DNA from 2 places in the Aureimonas populi genome. Region 2 is predicted to be linked to the other one. Evidence: riboswitches for the same ligand, from Rfam matches in the RefSeq annotation. Region 2 holds a riboswitch; the other holds the start of a gene.
The links. A riboswitch is a leader RNA that binds a small molecule or an ion and turns the genes downstream of it on or off. The one in region 2 is predicted to bind thiamine pyrophosphate.
Positions count from the first base shown of each region.

Region 1: linked by a shared signal. The riboswitch ahead of thiC (phosphomethylpyrimidine synthase ThiC) and the one ahead of J7654_RS04985 (YkoF family thiamine/hydroxymethylpyrimidine-binding protein) in region 2 are both predicted to bind thiamine pyrophosphate.

Region 1 covers NZ_CP072611.1:426,021-430,223, forward strand. The annotation lists partial or broken gene J7654_RS18450 (branched-chain amino acid ABC transporter permease) at 1-160, opposite strand, end outside; gene J7654_RS01925 (ABC transporter ATP-binding protein) at 184-885, opposite strand; gene J7654_RS01930 (ABC transporter ATP-binding protein) at 878-1,636, opposite strand; TPP riboswitch at 1,844-1,962, shown strand; gene thiC (phosphomethylpyrimidine synthase ThiC) at 2,050-3,882, shown strand; gene thiO (glycine oxidase ThiO) at 3,879-4,203, shown strand, end outside.
Region 2 covers NZ_CP072611.1:1,073,753-1,077,955, forward strand. The annotation lists gene J7654_RS04975 (ABC transporter ATP-binding protein) at 1-223, opposite strand, end outside; gene J7654_RS04980 (ECF transporter S component) at 216-788, opposite strand; gene J7654_RS04985 (YkoF family thiamine/hydroxymethylpyrimidine-binding protein) at 837-1,454, opposite strand; TPP riboswitch at 1,449-1,561, opposite strand; gene J7654_RS04990 (gamma-glutamyltransferase family protein) at 1,612-3,405, opposite strand; gene J7654_RS04995 (ABC transporter permease) at 3,426-4,203, opposite strand, start outside.

The DNA.
Region 1 (4,203 bases), 650 kb from region 2:
CCATCATGTACTGCGCGCCGTGGGCGAAGTTCACGATGTTCAGCATGCCGAAGATGACGGCCAGCCCGAGGCTCATCATGGCGTAGAACGCACCGTTGATCAGCCCGAGCAGGAGCTGCCCGAAGAGCACGGCCGAGGGAACTCCGAGGATGGTGGTCATGCGGCCTGTCCTTTGGTTTTCCGTCAGAGACCCAGATAGCTCTTGATGGTGCCGAGCCGGCTCTCCAGCTCCGAGCCGGGGATCTCGTCCACCACGCGGCCCAGCTCGACGACGTAGTGCCGGTCGGCCAGGGCCGAGGCGAAGCCGACATTCTGCTCCACCAGGAGGATGGTGAAGCCGAGCGCCTTGAGCTCCGCGATGGTGCGCCCGATCTCCTGGATGATGACCGGCGCCAGCCCCTCGGTCGGTTCGTCGAGGAGCAGGATGCGCGCGCCTGTGTGCAGGATGCGCCCCAGCGCCAGCATCTGCTGCTCGCCGCCCGAGAGCTTGGTGCCCTGGCTGTCCAGCCGCTCCTTCAGATTGGGGAACAGCTCCAGGATGCGCTCGATCGGCAGGCCGCCCTCGGCGACCCTTGGCGGCAGCATCAGGTTCTCGCGCACGCTGAGGCTGGAGAAGATGCCGCGCTCCTCCGGGCAGAAGGCAATGCCCTTGCGCGCGATCTCGTAAGGGGGCGCGGCGACGATCTCGGCGCCGTCGAGGCGGATGGAGCCGGCGCGCCGGTCCATCAGGCCCATGATGGATTTGAGCGTCGTCGTCTTGCCCGCGCCGTTGCGCCCCAGAAGGGTGACGACCTCGCCGGCGCGGACGCAAAACTCCATGCCGTGCAGGACCTTGGATTCGCCGTACCAGGCCTCCAGCCCGGAAACGCGCAATGTCTCAGCCATGGGCTTCCCCCGTATAGGCGGCCATGACGTCGGGCCGTGAGGACACCGCCTCGTAGGTGCCCTCCGCCAGGACCTGCCCGCGCACCATCACGGTGATCGTGTCGGCCAGCTCGGCCACCACCTTCATGTTGTGCTCCACGAGCAGCACGGTGCGCCCCTCGCCCATCTCGCGGATCAGGCCCGTCACGCGCTCGATGTCCTCGCGCCCCAGCCCTGCCATGGGCTCGTCGAGCAGCAGCACGCTCGGCTCCAGTGCCAGCGTGGTGGCCAGCTCCAGCACCCGCTTGCGCCCGTAGGAGAGGTTTCCCGCCAGCGCATCGGCTTGCTCGGAAAGGCCGAAGCGGCGCAGCAGCGCGTCGGCCTCGTCGATCAGCGCCGGGTGGGAGGAGATGCGGCCGAGAAGGCTCCAGCCGAGGCCCCGGCCGCGCAGGAGCGCCAGCTCCACATTCTCGCGCACCGAAAGCCCGGAGAACACAGCCGAGATCTGGAACGAGCGCGCCACGCCGCGCTTGGCCATGGCCGCCATGCCCAGCCGGGTCACGTCCTCGCCCTCGTGCAGGATCGAACCGTGCGAGGGCGCCAGATATTTGGTGAGAAGGTTGAACAGCGTGGTCTTTCCCGCGCCGTTCGGGCCGATCACCGCATGCATGCTGCCGCGTCGCAGCCGGAAGTCGACGTCGCGCACGGCGAAGAAGCCGTTGAACTCCCGACTGAGGCTCCTGGCCTCCAGCGCATGGGCGGCACGATCCATCGAGGGCGCTCCACTGTCCCGGGGATGAGGGACGCAGCCTGCGCCTGAAGTTTCCTATCGTCAACAATGTTTCCGATAAGAGTCGCCCGTAGTTGCGGCAGATCGCCGCCCCTTTCCGCGTCACTTGCCGAAGCGTTGAGCTTTCCAGGCGTTTCGCCCGCCGGGGCGGCTCCGGTTGACAAGCATCGCGCCCGCCCTGCATCCTGTGGGCCTCACCAGGGGGGTCCCGACAAGGGGCTGAGATACTGCTGGCCGCAAGGCAGCGCAGTGACCCGTTGAACCTGATCCAGTTCATACTGGCGTAGGGATGGTGCCGAATGCCGGGCGGCCGCGCATGCGTGGTTCGTGCCGCGCATTCTTTCCCCATTCCGTCAGAGCTGGGTCTCGTCGCTGCCTGCGAGGAGCCTTGATCCATGACGTCGAACCCAAGCAAGACCCCTTTCGAAACCGGGAGCCCGGCCGTTTCGACGGGCCCCCTGCCCGCATCCGCCAAGATCTTCCGGGAGGGGGCGATCCATCCGGGCCTGCGCGTGCCGTTCCGGCAGGTCGCGCTTCATCCGAGCGCCGGCGAGCCGCCCGTCACCCTCTACGATTCCTCCGGCCCCTACACCGACCCGGCGGCCCGGATCGCCATCGAGCGCGGCCTTGCGCCCCTTCGCCGGCCCTGGATCGAGGGGCGCGGCGACGTGGAGGCCTATGAGGGGCGCCTCGTCACGCCCGCCGACAACGGCTTCGTGGCGCCCGACCGACTGACGCCCCCCTTCCCCGCCCTCCCGCGCCCCTTTCGCGCCCGGGGCGGCCGGGCCGTCACGCAGCTCGCCTATGCGCGGGCCGGCATCGTCACGCCGGAGATGGAGTTCGTCGCCATTCGCGAGAATCTCGGCCGGCAGGCCGCGTGCGAGGCGGGGGACGGCGAGAGCTTCGGCGCTTCGATCCCCGACGCCGTCACGCCCGAATTCGTGCGCGAGGAGGTGGCGCGCGGCCGCGCCGTCATTCCGGCCAATATCAACCATCCCGAGATCGAGCCGATGATCATTGGCCGCAACTTCCTGGTGAAGATCAACGCCAATATCGGCAATTCCGCCGTCACCTCCTCCATGGCCGAGGAGGTGGAGAAGATGGTGTGGGCCATCCGCTGGGGCGCCGACACGGTGATGGACCTCTCCACGGGCCGCAACATCCACAATATCCGCGAATGGATCGTCCGCAATTCGCCCGTGCCCATCGGCACCGTGCCGATCTACCAGGCGCTGGAAAAGGTGGGCGGCGTGGCCGAGGCGCTGAGCTGGGAGATCTTCCGCGACACTTTGATCGAACAGGCCGAGCAGGGCGTGGACTATTTCACCATCCACGCCGGCGTACGCCTCGCCTACATCCCGCTCACCATCGACCGCGTCACCGGCATCGTCAGCCGGGGCGGGTCGATCATGGCCAAATGGTGCCTGCACCACCACCGCGAGAGCTTCCTCTACGAGCATTTCGAGGAGATCTGCGACATTGCCCGCGCCTATGACGTCACCTTCTCGCTGGGCGACGGGCTGCGGCCGGGCTCCATCGCCGACGCCAACGACGCGGCGCAGTTCGCCGAGCTGGAGACGCTGGGGGAGCTGACGAGGATCGCCTGGAACCGCGACTGCCAGGTGATGATCGAGGGCCCCGGCCATGTGCCGATGCACAAGATCCGCGAGAACATGGACAAGCAGCTGGAGGTCTGCGGCGAGGCCCCCTTCTACACGCTCGGGCCGCTGACCACCGACATCGCGCCGGGCTACGACCACATCACCAGCGGCATCGGCGCCGCCATGATCGGCTGGTTCGGCACGGCCATGCTCTGCTACGTCACGCCCAAGGAGCATCTGGGCCTGCCCGACCGCGACGACGTGAAGACGGGGGTGATCACCTACAAGATCGCCGCCCACGCCGCCGACCTCGCCAAGGGCCATCCGGCGGCCCGCATCCGCGACGACGCGCTCAGCCGGGCCCGCTTCGAGTTCCGCTGGGAGGACCAGTTCAACCTCTCCCTCGACCCCGGGACGGCGCGCGGCTTCCACGACCGGACGCTGCCGAAGGAGGCGCACAAGGTGGCGCATTTCTGCTCCATGTGCGGCCCCAGATTCTGCTCCATGAAGATCAGCCACGACATCCGCGCCGAGGCGAAGGCGCGCGAGGGCATGGCCGAGATGGCCAGCCAGTATCGCGAGAACGGCGATCTCTACATGCCGGTCGAGGCAAAGGCAGCGCGATGACGGGGCGCGTCCTGGTGCGGGGCGCGGGCGTGGCGGGGCTCGCGGCCGCCCGCGAGCTTTGCCGCCACGGCCTCGCGGTGGAGCTGCGCGAGCGCGCGGCCTCGCCGGGGGCCGGCGCCTCGGGCCTCGCGGGCGGGATGCTCGCGCCCTTCTGCGAGGGCGAATCCGCGCCCGAGGCGGTGACGCGCCTCGGCCTTCGCGCCGCCGACTGGTGGGAGGAGGCGCTGCCCGGCCTCGTCGGCCGCGCGGGAACGCTCGTCCTCGCCCCGCCGCGCGATGCGGCCGAGCTGACGCGCTTCGCCGCCCGCACGAGCGGCCACG
Region 2 (4,203 bases):
CGCCCTCGACCGTAGCCGGCACCGAGTGCGGCACGAGGCCGGTGAGCGCGAGCAGCAGCGAGGACTTGCCGGAGCCGGAGGGGCCGAGCAGGAGGACGCGCTCCCCCCGCGCGAGGGCGAGCGAGACGGGCCCCACGGCGGCGCGTCCGGCATGGGGGAAGGCGATGGAGACGCCCCGCCATTCCGCCGCCGGGCCGGGAGCCCCGGCCGGGCCCTCAGGCACGGCCGGCCCGCCGGTCCTCGTCGATCCGCAGCCCGTGCAGGACGCCGGTCCTGTAGAGCGCCTGGACGATGGCGTGGCCCAGAAGCCCGCCGAGCAGCGCGCCGGACAGGCAGCGCAGCACGAACATGGTGACGATGAGGCCGGGCTCCAGCGCGCCGTAGTCGAAGCGCACCCAGGTATAGGCGAAGCTGAAGACGGCGGCGCCCACGCCCGCCGCCATCAGGACGGGCAGGCTGTAGCTGCGCCAGCGCGTCAGCGCGAAGACCAGCTCCGCGCCGGCCCCCTGCACCATGCCGGTGACGATGAGCAGGAGCCCCGCCGGGCTGCCGAGAAGGATCTGCACGGCGGCGGCCAGCACCTCGGCCCCGAAGGCGACGCCGGGCTTGCGCACGATGGCGGCGGCCACCATGGAGGCGATGAACCAGAAGCCCATGAACACGTCCATGGAGATTGCCCCGAAGGCAGCCTGCGCCACCAGCCAGAGCTGCACCCAGGCGAGATAGAGAACGGCGAAGACGGCGCCGAGCACGGCGATGATCAGGGTTTCGCGCAAGGTCCAGCGCATGGCGGCATTCTCCCGGGGGGCGTAAGGCGGGGCAGGAGGCAGGGCCGCTCAGGGCCGGGCGGCCGCCGAGGGGCTGTTGGCCGAGACGGTGAGGTCGAGCGCCAGATGCGCCTCGGCCGGCGCGAAGCGCAGGAAGGCCTGCGCCAGCGTCTCGAAGACCGGGCCGGCGTCGCCGTCGAGCCGGGTGCAGAAGTTCTTGGAGCGGCCGAAGACGCCCGACGCCTTCAGGAAGTCGATGCAGGCGTAGATCTCGTCCATGTGGCGGCCCGCGCCCAGCGGATAGTAGGAGAACTGCGCCGCCACGCGCCGGCCCGTTTCCCGCGCGGCACCGACGGCGGCCAGGCTTTGCGCCACCCGCTCCTCCAGGCTTCCGAGGACGGTGAAGCCTTCGGCCGGCGTGCAGATGTCGGCGTCCGGCTCCCCCGGGCAGCCGCGCGAGACGGTGGCAGACAGGACGGTGTGCCGGCCCGTGCCGGCCGCCGCCACGAAGAGGTCGCGCATGGCGGGAAACAGCTCGCCCGGCGGGCCGACGAGCAGCGTGGACAGGTCGTCCGTCTCGATGCGGAAACGGTCCCGATAGGGATCGAGCGCCGAGAGGGCGCCGAGGATGACGGGGACGAAATCGTCCGTCATCGGGTAAAGGGACATCTGCGCGCCCGAAAACATCGGCCTTGCCCTCGCTCCGCTGGCATTACCCAGATCAGCTTGAAGGGTTTGAGGGCCTGGCGCCCTCCTCTCAGCCCCGGCCTGACGGAGCACCCCTGTTCATGGCCCGGCTTCTACAGGCTCGCCCGCCCGCGCGCAACGGCGAAGGCGGGCGGGCTCAGCGCGCGATGGCGTAGGCCTGCATCAGGCGCGGGGTGGCGGCGGCGTGGATGAGCCCGTCCGCGTCGCGCGCGGCGGCCACGAGCCGCCCCACCGTCCAGGCGGGAGCCCGCTCCACATCGTGGCCGCGCCGGGCAAGGTCCGCCAGCACCACCTCGCCGAAGCTCTCCTCGATGGTGAGGTTCCCCGGCCGGCGCTCGCGCGGGTAGAAGGAGGAGGGGAAGTGGGCCGTGTGGCTCATCGGCAGGTCGATGGCCTCCTGCAGGTTCAGCCCGTGATGCGCATGGCGCAGGAAGAGCAGGAGCTGCCACTGCTCCTGCTGGTCGCCGCCCGGCGAGCCGAAGACCATGTAGGGCTTGCCGTCCTTCTCCGCCAAGGTGGGGGTGAGCGTGGTGCGCGGGCGCTTGCCCGGCGCCAGCGAGGCCGGCAGCCCCTCCTCCAGCCAGAACATCTGCGCGCGCGTGTTGAGCATGAAGCCGAGCTCGGGGATGACGGGCGAGGACTGGAACCAGCCGCCGGAGGGCATGGCCGCCATCATGTTGCCCCAGCGGTCCACGGCATCGACATGCACCGTGTCGCCGCGCCGGGCCGAGCGCATCTCGGCGGTCGTCGGCTCGTTGGCGGCCGAGGCGGTGCCGACCTTGGAGAGGCGCTCCAGCGCTTCCACGACGCGGGCCACCTGGTCCTCGTAGCCCGGCACGGTGCCGGGGCGCAGGTCGCGCGAGGCCTGCGCGCCCACCAGCTCCGCCCGCCGCGCGCCATAGGCGTCCGACAGCAGCGCCTCCAGCGGCACGTCCACGAAGGCCGGGTCGCCGTAATAGGCCTCGCGGTCGGCGAAGGCGAGCTTCATGGCCTCGCTCAGCGTGTGGATGAAGTCGGCCGAGGCCGGCCCCATGGCGGCGAGGTCGAAATTCTTCAGGATCGAGAGGGTCTGGAGGAAGACCGGCCCCTGGCCCCAGGGCCCGGTCTTGGCGACGCGGAAATCGCCGTAGTCGAGCGTGGCGGGCGCCTCGTAGCTCGCCTCCCACCCCGCCATGTCGTCCGCGGTGATGACGCCGCGATGGCGCGCGCCGCTCTGGTCCATCACCTCGTTCGTCCGGGCGAATGCGTCGATCGCCTCGGCCACGAAGCCCTTGTAGAAGGCCTCGCGGGCCTTCTCGATCTGGCGCTCGCGGCTGCCCCCGGCGCTCTCGGCCTCCTTCAGGACGCGCTTCCAGGTGGCGGCGAGCGGCGCGTTGCGGAAGAGGCGGCGGGCCTGCGGCAGCGCTCCGCCGGGCACGTAGAGCGCGGCCGTGGTGGGCCACTCGGCCTCGAAGAAGTCCTTCAGCCCGGCGATGGTGTTGGCCACGCGCGCCAGCATCGGGTGGCCGTGCTCGGCGTAATAAATCGCGGGCTCCAGCACGTCGCGCAGGCTCATGGAGCCGTGGTCGCGCAGGAGCGTCATCCAGGCGTCGAAGGCGCCGGGAATGACGGTGGCGAGCAGGCCGTTGCCGGGGATCAGCGCCAGGCCCTCGGCGCGGTAGTGCTCGATCGTGGCGCCGGCGGGCGCCGGACCCTGCCCGCACAGGACCTCGGTCCTGCCGGTCCTGGCCGAATGGAACAGGATGGGCACGTCGCCGCCGGGGCCGACGAGATGCGGCTCCACCACCTGAAGCACGAAGGCGCTCGCGATGCCGGCGTCGAAGGCGTTGCCGCCGCGCTCCAGCAGCGACATGCCGCTCGCGCTCGCCAGCCAGTGGGTGGAGGTGACGGCGCCGAAGGTGCCGAGGAGTTCGGGACGGGTGGTGAACATGAACGCTGCTCGCTTGTTTTCTAGATCTCGCGCGGGTCGAGCGCGTCGCGCAGGCCGTCGCCGAGGAGGTTGAAGCCCAGCACCACGAGGAAGATCGCCGCGCCCGGGAACACGGACATGGTGGGCGCCTGGCTCATGAAGTTCTTGGCCGTGTTCAGCATCGAGCCCCAGGAGGGATTGGGCGGCTGCTGGCCGAGGCCGAGGAAGGAGAGCGAGGCCTCCGCGATGATGGCGGCGGCGATGGTGAGGCTGGCCTGCACGATGATGGGCGGCAGCGTGTTGGGGAACACGTAGCGCACGATGATCCAGACATTCGGCAGGCCGATGGCCCGCGCGCCCTCCACATAGTCCTCCGCCTTCACCGAGAGCGTCTGCGCGCGGGTGATGCGGATGAAGATGGGCACGGCCGACAGGCCGATGGCGATCATCGCGTTGGTGAGGGAGGGGCCGAGGAAGGCGGCGAGCGCGATGGCCAGGATCAGGAAGGGGATGGCCAGGAGCGCGTCTGTGAAGCGCGAGATGACCATGTCCGTCCAGGAGCCGAAATAGCCCGCCACCAGCCCCAGCGGCACGCCGATGGCCACCGCGATGCCGACCGAGACGACGCCCGCCATCAGCGAGGCACGCGCGCCGTAGAGCATCCGCGAGAAGATGTCGCGGCCCAGCTCGTCCGTGCCGAACCAGAAGGCGGCCGAGGGCGCCTGCCGTATCGTCAGGAAGCTCGTCTGGAACGGGTCGTAGGGCGCGATGAGCGGCGCCAGGATCGCGCAGAGCGCGAAGAAGCCGACGATGAAGGCG